Regions from separate parts of the Pantoea sp. At-9b genome, predicted to be linked through region 1. Evidence: predicted binding sites of a transcription regulator. Region 1 holds the regulator's gene; each other region holds the start of a gene.
What was found. The regulator CRP, encoded in region 1, controls carbon source genes, mostly activating them, when cyclic AMP is high. The targets are predictions, from matches to a motif close to ATGTGANNNNNNTCACAT.

Region 2: a site for CRP is predicted at 1,131-1,148, ahead of PAT9B_RS27895 (PTS sugar transporter subunit IIB). Genes of this name have one in related genera too.
Region 3: a site for CRP is predicted at 1,266-1,283, ahead of rbsD (D-ribose pyranase). Genes of this name have one in related genera too.
Region 4: a site for CRP is predicted at 2,129-2,146, ahead of PAT9B_RS01845 (nucleoside-specific channel-forming protein Tsx). Genes of this name have one in related genera too.

Annotation. Positions count from the first base shown of each region.
Region 1 covers NC_014837.1:3,998,574-4,001,698, forward strand. Annotated here, with positions in the region: gene PAT9B_RS18505 (phosphoribulokinase) at 1-24, shown strand, start outside; gene PAT9B_RS18510 (OsmC family protein) at 159-563, opposite strand; gene crp (cAMP-activated global transcriptional regulator CRP) at 866-1,498, shown strand; gene PAT9B_RS18520 (YccS/YhfK family putative transporter) at 1,557-3,125, shown strand, end outside.
Region 2 covers NC_014841.1:121,616-124,740, forward strand. Annotated here, with positions in the region: gene PAT9B_RS27890 (LacI family DNA-binding transcriptional regulator) at 1-990, opposite strand, end outside; gene PAT9B_RS27895 (PTS sugar transporter subunit IIB) at 1,261-1,581, shown strand; gene PAT9B_RS27900 (PTS cellobiose transporter subunit IIC) at 1,581-2,897, shown strand; gene PAT9B_RS27905 (PTS lactose/cellobiose transporter subunit IIA) at 2,897-3,125, shown strand, end outside.
Region 3 covers NC_014837.1:4,326,414-4,329,538, forward strand. Annotated here, with positions in the region: gene rbsA (ribose ABC transporter ATP-binding protein RbsA) at 1-758, opposite strand, end outside; gene rbsD (D-ribose pyranase) at 766-1,185, opposite strand; gene PAT9B_RS20015 (carbohydrate-binding protein) at 1,493-2,212, shown strand; gene PAT9B_RS20020 (YgiW/YdeI family stress tolerance OB fold protein) at 2,243-2,638, opposite strand; gene qseB (quorum sensing response regulator transcription factor QseB) at 2,820-3,125, shown strand, end outside.
Region 4 covers NC_014837.1:425,706-428,830, forward strand. Annotated here, with positions in the region: gene PAT9B_RS01835 (LysR family transcriptional regulator) at 1-255, shown strand, start outside; gene yjdN (VOC family metalloprotein YjdN) at 334-759, shown strand; gene PAT9B_RS01845 (nucleoside-specific channel-forming protein Tsx) at 1,065-1,931, opposite strand; gene PAT9B_RS01850 (HAMP domain-containing sensor histidine kinase) at 2,271-3,125, opposite strand, start outside.

The DNA of each region.
Region 1 (3,125 bases):
ATTGAAGGCAAACGCATCAAGTAAGCCAAATTTTTCGTAGCGGCGCGATTTATCACGCGATCCCGGAATCGCTGCGGGAAAAATCGGCGCGATAAATCGCCTGACCGTGCATGCTGCACGAAAAAATCCGCGCGATAAATCGCGCCGCTACGTTCGTGCTAAAGTTCAACCACCTCATAGCTGTGGGTAATTTCTACCCCTTTGCCCAGCATAATCGCCACCGAGCAATACTTCTCCGCCGACAGATCAACCGCCCGCGCCACCGCTTTGTCGCCCAGCGCTTTGCCGCTGACAATAAAATGCAGGTTGATATGTGTGAAAATGCGTGGTGCTTCTTCACGACGTTCCGAGGTCAGTTTTACCTCACAATCCGCCACGTCATTGCGCCCTTTTTGCAGGATCGACACCACATCAATCGCGCTGCAACCGCCCGCAGCCATCAGCACCATCTCCATCGGACTCGGTGCTTTGTCGCCCGAATTGCCATCCATTAATATCTGATGACCTGATGAGGATTCTCCGAGAAAGGTAAGCCCTTCCACCCATTTGACCCGTGCCTGCATTATTCTTTCTCCTGAATCGGCTGATTTGCCGCCAGAGTACGCTTTCACCTGAGAAACAGCAATCCAGACTAATCGCCCTTTTGCTGAAGCGAGACAACAGAAGACAGCTAGCAAAAGCTGTGCTACAAACAGTGCTGAAAATATTTTCGTCGCAATAGACGAAGGCGGGAAGAATCAGAAGCCTGGCTTAAGAGTCCACCCGAATAATTTTCCTTTACAGGAAGCGCTCTACGATTTCACCGCCTGACAGGGAAAACTGCCCCCTGTGTTTTGGGCACGATTACAACAGAGGATAATAGCGAATGGTTCTCGGCAAACCGCAAACAGACCCTACACTCGAATGGTTCCTGTCCCATTGCCATATTCACAAATATCCATCCAAAAGCACCCTGATTCATCAGGGTGAGAAAGCGGAAACGCTCTACTACATCGTGAAAGGTGCCGTTGCGGTGCTGATTAAAGATGAAGAAGGCAAAGAGATGATCCTCTCCTACCTCAATCAGGGGGATTTCATCGGCGAGCTTGGCCTGTTTGAAGAAGGTCAGGAACGCAGTGCCTGGGTTAGAGCGAAAACTGCCTGCGAAGTGGCTGAAATTTCCTACAAAAAATTCCGTCAGCTGATTCAGGTAAACCCGGATATTTTAATGCGTCTTTCGGCGCAGATGGCGCGTCGCCTGCAGGTGACATCAGAAAAAGTAGGCAACCTTGCCTTCCTTGATGTGACCGGCCGCATTGCGCAGACGCTGCTCAATCTGGCCAAGCAGCCTGATGCCATGACCCACCCGGACGGGATGCAGATCAAAATCACCCGTCAGGAAATTGGTCAGATCGTCGGCTGCTCACGCGAGACAGTTGGCCGTATTCTGAAAATGCTGGAAGATCAAAACCTGATCTCCGCACATGGTAAAACCATCGTCGTTTACGGCACCCGCTAATTTCTTCTCACCCACGGCGTGATGGCAGCATCGCGCCGTTTTTGTCTGCGATGAGCTGATGTGGCGTCGAATCATCTATCATCCCGAGGTTAACTACGCCCTGCGGCAAACGCTGGTGCTGTGCCTGCCCGTGGCTCTCGGCTGGCTGTTTGGCGATCTGCAAAAAGGCTTGCTGTTTTCCTTAGTGCCGGCCTGCTGCAACATCGCCGGTCTTGATACGCCGCATAAACGTTTCTTCAAACGCCTGGTTATTGGCGGTTCCCTGTTTGCGACCGGCAGCTTCCTGATTCAATGGCTGACGGATTATCACGTCCCCTTGCCGCTGATTCTGCTGGTGCTGCCGTTATTAGTCGGTGTGACCGGCGAGATCAGCCCGTTGCATGGCCGCTTGCTGCCCGCCACGCTGATCGCCTCCATCTTTACCCTGAGCCTGGTAGGCCGCATGCCTATCTGGGTACCACCGCTGCTCTACATTGGCGGCACCTTGTGGTACGGGCTGTTTAACTGGTTCTGGTTCTGGCTGTGGAAAGAGCAGCCGATGCGCGAGTCGCTGAGCCTGTTGTACCGTGAGCTGGCGGATTATTGCGATGCCAAATATACCCTGCTGACCCAGTTGACCGACCCGGAGAAAGCGCTGCCTCCGTTGCTGGCACGCCAACAGAAAGCGGTGGATCTGATCACCACCTGCTATCAGCAAATGCACATGCTGTCGGCCAGCCGGGATAACAGCCATAAACGCCTGACGCGCGCTTTTCAGGTGGCGCTGGATTTGCAGGAACACATCTCCGTTAGCCTGCATCAGCCGGAAGAAGTGCAAAAGCTGGTGGAGCAAAGCCATGCCGAGGCGGTGATTCGCTGGAATGCCAAAACCATCTCCGCCCGCCTGCGTCTGCTGGCCGATGCCATTCTGTATCACCAGTTGCCGGACCGTTTTCAAATGGATAAGCAACTGGGTGCGCTGGAAAAAATTGCCCGTCAGCACCCGGACAATCCGGTGGGTAACTTCTGTCTGTATCATTTCAGCCGCATTGCGCGCGTGTTGCGTACCCAGAAACCGCTGTATACCCGTGACCTGATGGCCGATCGCCAACGCCGCCTGCCGTTTTTTCCGGCGCTGCGCAGCTATCTGTCGCTGAAATCGCCCGCCTTGCGTACCGCGGCCCGCTTTGCCGTGATGCTGATGTTTGGCAGCGCGCTGGCGCTGTTCTTTAACATCCCCAAACCTTACTGGATTCTGATGACCACCATGTTCGTCAGCCAGAATGGCTACAGCGCCACGCGGGTGAGGATTCAACACCGTGCGCTCGGCACCTTTGCCGGGTTGTTGATTGCTGCCGCCTCATTGCGTTTTGCCGTACCGGAATCCATCACCCTGTTATTTATGCTGGCGATCACCCTCGCCAGCTATCTGGTGACGCGTAAATATTACGGCTGGTCGATGATTGGTTTCACGGTGACAGCGGTGTATTCGCTGCAATTGCTGTCGCTGAATGGCGCACAGTTTCTGCTGCCACGCATGATGGATACGCTGATGGGGTGTCTGATTGCCTTTGGCGGCATGATTTGGCTGTGGCCGCAGTGGCAGAGCGGCTTGTTGCGGAAGAACGCGCACGATGCGCTGGAAGCC
Region 2 (3,125 bases), on a different replicon from region 1:
CGATTGTCGATGGATTAATTCGCCACACATCAGGGGCAGCGCGGCAACCTCTTCACCATCCAGCATTTTCGTGAGTTGCGCCAGGGCGTTGGAGACCATTTCGGCCATCGGGACATGCACCGATGTCAGCGCCGGAATGGTGTAGGACGCCATTGGAATATCATCGAAACTGAGCAGGGAGACATCCTGCGGCATCCGCTTGCCCGCATTGTGCAGGGCAGAGGCGGCTCCGATAGCCATATCGTCGTTACTGGCGACAATCGCCGAGAATGTCACGTTGCGTGCCAGCAATTCCTCGGCGGCTCGCTTACCGCTTTCCATGGTCCAGCACCCATCCAGCATTAACGCCGGTGCCATCGGCAAATTATTCTGGGTCATGGCGGCCTGGAACCCTTTCAAACGGCTGAGGCCGGTGTGTGAACTGCCCATCCCTTTGATAAACGCGATATCGCGATGTCCACGGCGAATCAAATAGTTCACCGCATCGCAAGTGTCTTTCTCATGGTCGGCACAAACGGAATATTGGGGGAATTTTTTTAAGCGACGGTTCAGGATGATCAGCGGTTTGCTCAGGGTGGGGATCAATGCGTCGATTTCTTCCACGCTCAGGTAGCGTGGGTAAATGATCACCGCATCACAACGGCTGTCGATGAGGAAATGAATCGCGTCGCGTTCTTGTTGCGCATTGTGTTTACCATCGGCCAATACCAGTTGGGAGCCAAGTTGCTCGGTCAGGGTCGCCACCTGAAACATCAGTTCGCTGAAAAACGGCCCATGATACAGGGTGTTGGGCACCATCAGACCAATGCTATGCGAACGGTTGGTCGCCAGGTTACGCGCCACCAGATTGGGGCGATAGCCCATCTCGTCAACTGCCTGCATCACTTTGTCGCGCACCGTTTTGGACACATAACTGTGTCCGGCCAGTACGCGGGATACGGTTGCCTTCGAAACGCCTGCGCGTTGGGCAACATCAAGCATGGTAATCATTCATGTTCCTTGTTAGCTCACCAACCCATTGTAACCAATAACCCCGCTAACAGTAAAAGCCTGCCGGAAAATAATGCGTTGCCGATATCGTTAAAATTAAACGCCCTGACAATGGGATAATCTGAAACCGGTTGCAGATTATTTTAACTTCATCACAAAATAACGTGATACTTCGTTTGAGTTATAGATCACAAAAAAGATAAATGAATCTGTAACCGGTTGCAGATGTGGCGAGTGACGCGTAAGAATTTAGAAAAAAAGGAGGGTGTCATGGTTAAAATCTTATTGTGTTGCTCAGCAGGAATGTCCACCAGCATGGTGGTGCAGAGAATGGAGAAAGCCGCGGTGCAACTGAGTCTGGATGCCCGTATCGAGGCGGTTGGCATGGAGGAGTTCAGGGATAAAATCGCGGATTACGACTGCTGTCTGCTCGGTCCACAAATCAAATACAAACTCGCTGATTTCCAACAACGCGCAGCAGAATTTAATAAACCCGTCACCGTCATTAATACCATGGATTACGGCATGCTGAATGGTGAAAAAATTCTGAAGTCTGCCCTTTCCCTGATTGATTCCCACAAGGGGGCTTAATGAGCACACTGGCTGATTCATTATTTGGGGTGATCGAGAATCGTATCAGTCCGATTGCCGCGCGGCTCTCCTCGCAGCGACATGTGGTGGCGATTAAAGATGGTTTTATTGCGTCGATGCCATTTTTAATTGTTGGCTCTTTTATGCTGCTGTTCTCGCATCCTCCGTTCAGTGAAACCAGCCAGTGGGGGTTTGCTCAGTGGTGGCTGGGTATTGTCAGACAGTACAACGACCAACTGATGATGCCCTATAACATGACGATGGGCATTATGGCGGTGTTTATCACCGGCGCTATCGCCTATAACCTGGCACAGAGCTACAAACTCAACGGTCTGATGGCGGCGCTGTTGGCGTTGATGACGTTCCTGGTGGTCGCTGCGCCGGCCAAAGATGGCACCCTTTCTGTTGCTTCGCTCGGTGGGGAAGGAATATTCACCGCGATACTTATCAGCCTGTATTGTACCGAAGTGATGCATCTGCTGGTGAAGTACAACATCGGTTTCAAACTGCCGGAACAGGTGCCGCCGAAAATCCGCCAGTCCTTCGACCTGCTGATCCCGATTGTGGTGATCTTCCTGACCCTCTATCCGCTGAATCTGTTTATGCAGAGCCACTTCGGCTTACTCATTCCTCAGGCGATTATGGCGGTGTTTGCCCCGATCATCTCGGCGGCTGACTCCCTGCCTGCGGTGTTGATTGCGGTGCTGTTATGCCATCTGCTGTGGTTTGCCGGTATTCATGGCGCAGCGATTGTTGGCGGCATTTTGCAGGCGTTCTGGTTGAGTAATCTGGGTCTCAATCAGGAAGCGTTAACTGCCGGGGAGCCAATTCCAAAAATCTTTATTGAACCGTTCTGGCAGTTCTTTATTACCGTCGGGGGTTCAGGTGCCACCATGGGGCTGGTTATTCTTTACCTGCGCAGTCGCTCCGCGCATCTGCGTTCTATCGGCCGTCTCGGCTTGGTACCCGGCATGTTCAACATTAACGAACCGATTATCTTCGGCTCGCCGGTGGTGATGAACCCGCTGCTGTTCATTCCGTTTATTACCACGCCGCTGCTGAACGCCATCATTGCCTGGACAGCCACGCGTACCAATCTGATCAACCACGTGATTTCACTCGCCCCCTGGACCACCCCCGGACCGATTGGTGCGGCCTGGTCCACCGGCTGGGACTGGCGTGCGGTGATACTGGTGATCTTCCTGATTGGCTTGTCGACCCTGATTTATTACCCGTTTTTCAAAATGTATGAGCGCCAACTGCTGCAACAGGAAGCGGAGATGGCTAACGCAACCCTGGCAGAGGAGATGAAATGATGAACGATATGGAAACCACGGTGATGGAACTGATTATCCACGCCGGAGAAGCGCGCTCCTCAGCGATGCAGGCCTTGCAGGAGGCACGGAAACACAACTGGACTGTGGTGGATGCCATGCTGGAAAACGCCAGCCAGGCGGCACGCGAAGCACACAAAATTCAAACCTCGCTGATTGGCGCGGATGAAGGCTGCGGCAAGATCCCGGTCAATCTGATCATGGTGCATG
Region 3 (3,125 bases), 330 kb from region 1:
GGAGCCTGGTCAAGATGCGGGTATTGCTCTTCCAGCTTGCGCCCGACCATCATCTCAATCAGGCTCTCTTCACTCAGCTCGCTGACCGGACGCTCGGCAATAAATTGACCGTCGCGGAATACCGTGACGTCATCGCAAATCTCAAAGATCTCTTTCATACGGTGGGAGATGTAGACGATGCCGCACCCCTGCGCTTTCAACTCGTTGATCACGCGGAACAATGACAGGGTTTCGGTATCGGTCAGTGCATCTGTCGGTTCATCCATAATGATGACGCGCGACTGGAAGCTAAGTACCTTGGCGATCTCGACCATCTGTTGGTCGCCAATTGACAAGTCACCCACCAGCTTATGGCTGTTAAAGCGCAGGTTCAGACGAGCCAACAGCGTATCCGCCTCGGCATACATCTTTTTCCACTCGATGCGGCCAAAACGGTTCACAAATTCGCGTCCGAGGAAGATATTCTCCGCCACGGTCAGCTGCGGGATCAGGTTGAGTTCCTGATGAATGATGCCAATGCCCGCTTCCTGGGATGATTTGGGCCCGGAAAAGGTAGTTTCTTTGCCGAGCCAGTGCAGTGAACCGGCATCCATGCTGTAAATACCGGTCAGCACCTTCATCATGGTGGATTTACCGGCACCATTTTCGCCCACCAGCGCCATCACCCGCCCAGGCCAGACGGCCAGTGATGCGCCTTTCAGCGCTTTCACACCGGGAAACGACTTTTCAATCCCTTTGAGTTGCAATAACGGTTGCATAGCGACCTCAGAAGGTAACGCCCGCGCTCAGGATGACATTCGCATACGGAGAACACTCTCCGCTGCGAATGACCGCCTGACTACGCTGAGTCTGTTGTTTGAACTGTTCATGACTGGTGTAACGAATAGCGATGGTATTTCCCTGGTGTCGTTGCAAGGCATCGAGCACGGCGAGCAGTGCGCTGTGGAGCTGCGGGTTGAACTGCTTGATCTCTTCCGCCATCAGAGCGCTCTCAACCTGCATCTCCTGAGTAACCACCTCAACAACCTGTAAAAACTCGGGTGTACCCGGCGTCAGCGCCAGATCGATACGTTGCGGCCCCACCGGAATGGGCAACCCCGCATCGGCAATCGTCAGCGTATCCGTGTGTCCCAGACGGGCAATCACATGAGAGATTTCAGCGTTTAACAAGCGACCTTTTTTCATTTCTTCCACTCCACAGCGAAACGTTTCGCTGACCGGAGTGTATAAAAAATGCATAGCAACTCAATCCCGGCATCACGGAAATGTGATCGCCATCGAAACGTTTCGCTTGTACCAGAAAATATTTGAGTTAGGTGGATAACCAAACCACCTCAACAGACAAGGTCAGCCGAATTTTCTCAATCAACGAGAGAAACTCCCTGCGTTTCCGGCAGAAATTCCCTTCCGCTCTCTGTGTTACGTTTTTTCATCGGTAACGGAATGTGTATTTGTTGTGCGCCACCACGCAGGCATCAAAGGATTGAACCTAATGAATTTTAAAATGAAAGCAATTGCCAGCCTGAGCGCCTTATCACTGGTGGCTGCCGCCTGGGCTGATGAGGGAGAGATGGCACCAAAGGCTGAAGTGTTCGGGCCGGTCGCGATCGCCACTGCCGACTTTAGTGTTACAAGTTCAGTGGATGAATCTGTCCTGTTCGAACTGGACGCTTCCGCCAGCAAGAATGCCGTCTCTTTTAGCTGGAAAGTGGCAGAGGGGAAAGGTGTCTTTTGGCTACAGGAAAAACCAGGAGGAGGCTGGAAGACCGAGGTTAATCAGGCCAAAGCCAAAGCCCTGGTTCCGGCCAGGCACACCGGTGTCGCGGTCTATGAAGTCAGCGTCACCGATAAAGATGGCAACATCGATACCAAACGCGTCACCATGACCGCCACTTCCCCGTGGTATTCATCCGTGACGGAAAATCCGGCTAAACCCACTGAATTTCCGGACTGGGGTGAAGAAAATACCTATATGGCAGGCGATAAAGTCACTTTCGCCGGGATTAAGTACATCGCGACCAAATGGACACAATCGATACCCGCTAATGGTGCAGGCTGGAAGTTTGCGGACCCGGAACAGCTACGTGAATGGAATAAATCGATGTCCTATTCCAGTAAGGATAAAGTCACCTGGCAGGGGAAAGCCTGGAAGGCTGCCTACTGGACCCAGGGCAACACGCCGGGAGAACATTCCGTCTGGCTGGAGTTATAAACGGGCTGCCGCAGCAGCCCTGCCAGATCATCAGGGGAGTTTCCTGACCTGTTTCACATCCAGCTCCACCGCGTTGAGCCCCTTATCCAGCTCGCCGGTCAGCTCAACACGATCTTTGGGCGAAATGGTTTGTCCATCCCAGCGTTTGTGATCGATTTCGACCTTCATGGTGCCGGTCTCATCACGGAACAGATAATCCTCTTTACCCACTTGCTTATCCAGATAACCACGCACGGTGATCCAGCTATCGTCCTTCATTGTTTCAGCCTGCTTAACCGTCACAACGCTGGTGTTTCCAGGCTGAAAGCCACCGGCATGGTGTTGCACTGCAGGCGCATTGGGGTCAACAAATCCCCCCTGCTGTGCCGCCAGAACCGGCGTGGAAGCCAATGCGACGATCGCGAAAAGTGCTGCATGCTTTTTCATATTTTCACCTCTTTTCCATGAATGTGCGGGATACGGAGGCTATTTCACCATAGGGTTCTTAACAGGATCTTAAGGCGGATCAATTTATTAAAATTCGTGAAAATCAGGCCAAATGTCGCGATTTATCCTGTACATGAACGCTTCTGCTTCGTATAACTCGAGGATACAGGGAGGGACTTACATGCGCATTTTATTGATTGAGGACGACAGAATAATCGGTGACGGCCTGAAAGTCGGCCTGACCAAACTCGGTTTCAGCGTGGACTGGTTCGTTTCCGGTGACGCTGGCTTTCAGGCGCTGGCATCTGCCCCCTGGGATGCCGTGATCCTTGATTTGTCGCTGCCGGAAAGAGATGGACTCGATATCCTGCGCCAGTGGCGGCAACAGGGCCAGGATGTGCCGGTGTTGATCCTCACCGCGCGCGATGCGCTCGATCAGCGGGTTCAGGGTTTGCAACTGGGCGCAGATGACTACCTGTGCAAGCCA
Region 4 (3,125 bases), 800 kb from region 1:
ATGGCACCCAAAATCGTCGTCACCTGCGAAACCTTTATGGCCTGCACCAGCCTGGTGGCAAAGACCGATTTCGTCAGCATTATCTCGCGTGATGTGATTGAAGACCCGACTCATGGCGGCCAGTTGGTGGCGCTGGAGCTGGATGATCCGTTGCCCAAGGCGAATTTTTACCTGATTCAGCGTAAAGACACGGCGCTGACGCCGATGAGTGCCTATATGGCGCAGCTGTTTCGCCGCTATTGTCAACAAAGGTAAGAGTGCGGCCTGGCTCGCGTCCTGTTTTGCAGGTAGCCACTACACTTGGCATCGGGCGTTCACTGTGGAGAACAGACCATGCAAATTACACCTTATTTGTTTTATGACGGGCGCTGCGAAGAGGCTATTGCATTCTACCTTGAGGCGGCTGACGGCGAGTTGCTGTTTAAAATGACCTTTGGCGATATGCCGGAAATGGAATCTACCGACGGTTGCCCGTCTGGAATGACCTTTCCGCCGGAACATATCATGCACGCACATCTGCGCATCGGGCAGGGCGAAATTATGTTGAGTGACGGTAATCGTGAGGCGCATTACAGCGGCTTCGCGGTGAGTCTCTCCACGCCGGATGAAGCACAGGGTAAACGTTGGTTTGAGGCGTTATCTGCCGGTGGTCAGGTGACGAAAAGCTGGGAGCCGACGTTCTGGGCAAATGGTTTTGGTATGTTCACCGATAAATTCGGTGTGCCGTGGATGGTGAATGCGTATAAGCCACGGATATGACTGCAATTTACCCTCACCCTAACCCTCTCCCGCAAGCGGGAGAGGGAACAGATCGAGCATGGTGTGCTATCTCTCTCCCGCAAGCGGGAGAGGGAACAGATCGAGCATGGTGTGCTATCTCTCTCCCGCAAGCGGGAGAGGGAACAGACCGAGTATGGTGTGCTATCTCTCTCCCGCAAGCGGGAGAGGGAACAGATCGAGTATGGTGTGCTATCTCTCTCCCGCAAGCGGGAGAGAGAGCAGATCGAGCATGTTGCACTACCTCCCTCTCCCGCTTGCGGGAGAGGGCCGGGGTGAGGGTTAGGTCAGAAGTTGTAACCCACAACCAGGTAGTAACCCCAGCCGGTTGATTTCACTTCAAACGGACCGTTGCCAAAGTTCAGCTCCTGGCCATCCGCCCATTGTCCACCGTTGTGGAAATAACGCGCCACGGTAGAAACGTGCCAGTGGTCGTAGTTCAGCGACAGAATGTGGCTGGACGCGATCGAGTTGCTGGTACGGGACGGACCGGTTTCGTCACGCAGATCGGAACCCCAGTCAAAGTTGGTGAAGCCGATATAGCTCAGCTTACCGCCCCACAGTTCGGTAATTGGCACAAAGTATTTCACTTTGAAGCGATAACCATCCCAGCTGTTTTCGTTCGCCGCACCGTAGTTCTGCCACTGGTATTTGGCGTACACGTTCAGTGACAGGCCAACATCAGAATGGGTGTCGATATCGGTGCCCAGACCCATGTACCAGGTGTTCTGGCGCTGCGACGCGTTGCGACCCATGTCGTAGATGTAGTTGTTGGCAAAATACCACTCTTTAAACGGACCGAATGCCAGGCTGGTGCCGGTCAGCTTATCGATGGAGAAACGCGGCTCAATTTCCATGAACAGCGGCGAACCGTGGTCGAAAATGCCGTTAGCGTTGCTGTTGCCCAAACCGAAGAAGTTGGTCAGATCGGCGTAGCCGTAGAAATCAAACCAGTCCTTTTTGGCAAAGGCTTCGTATTCCAGATACACATCGTTATTAAACTGTGGTCCGAAACGGGTGTGGTAGCTGCCGACGACGTTGACGCTCTGGTGCCACCAGTCGGAGAGGTATTGCGGGTTGCTGTCTGCTGCTTGCGTTGCGCCGGTCCAGCTGCTGGCCAGTAAGGCCCCTGCTATCAATGCTTTATATTTCATTATCGTTAACCACATGCTCGTGATCGCCGCAAAAATGCGCGATCGGTGTCAGTCGATCCCAGGGGTGGGCGGTGAATTGTTTTAAGCCGGTCTGAGCCGCCGGTTTTTAAAGCTCGCGTAGGGTGCCTGTAACAGTCCGATAGAAAATAGATTTTGATCACGTTTGTCAAAAAGTGTTGCAATTCCATTCACCAAAAATGTGAGTTATGTCACATAAATGTCATGAATCGAACGGAACCCCGCAACCGTTTACGTTGTCGCGTTTGTCGCAGAACGTTCAGAATGGGCAAATAGCATAACGGCGCGAGGCAGCGCGCCGTTATGGATGAGGATCAGGCATTAAGGGAGGGTGACACGTACCTGCAAACCGCAAATTTTACCCTGCGGATTCAGGCAGTTTGACAGCGCAACCTGGATACGGTTTTTTTGCGCCACGCTACGGACAATGGACAATCCGAGTCCACTGCCCTGCGCCTGTACATCGGGCGAACGGGTAAAGCGGTCAAACGCGCGTTCAATAAAGCCTTCCGGCATACCCGGCCCGTTATCAACAATATCCACCACGGTGTGGTTGCCGACGCGATGCAGTAGCACATCCACCAGACTCCCTTCAGGGGTATGCAGCATGGCATTGCCGATCAGGTTGTCAAACAGACTGCGTAAATCAGAGCGGCTGGCCTGGATACGGTAATGGGTGGTGCCGTTAAAACCGATATCGATGCCACGCTTATCGGCCACCACCATCAGCTGTTCAATGCTCTCCTTCAGCAGGTCTTCCAGCTCAATATTTTCTACCGTGGCGACCACCGACTGATCTTCCTGGCGCGAGATGTTCAGCAATTGCGTCACCAGATGGCGAGTACGCGTGACACCCGCTTCCAGCTGATCAAACTGGCGACTGGCCTCACCCGGCTGAATATGCTGCCGCAGGTTTTCCAGTTGCAACGTCACCGCCGTGACCGGTGTCCGCAACTCATGTGCGGCATCTTCGAGGAACTGTCGCTGTGATGACCAGGCGGCGCGCAGTTTATCAAGCAGGGAGTTATAGGCCGCGACCAACGGCAGGATTTCGTCAGGCAGGCCATCCGGCGGTACGCTGTCGGGATGCAGCGTCTCCTGGGCGGCAATCTGGCGCGATGCCACGCGTAAATCGCGCGTAATGGCACGTACCACCAGCCAGATCACCAGCAGGGA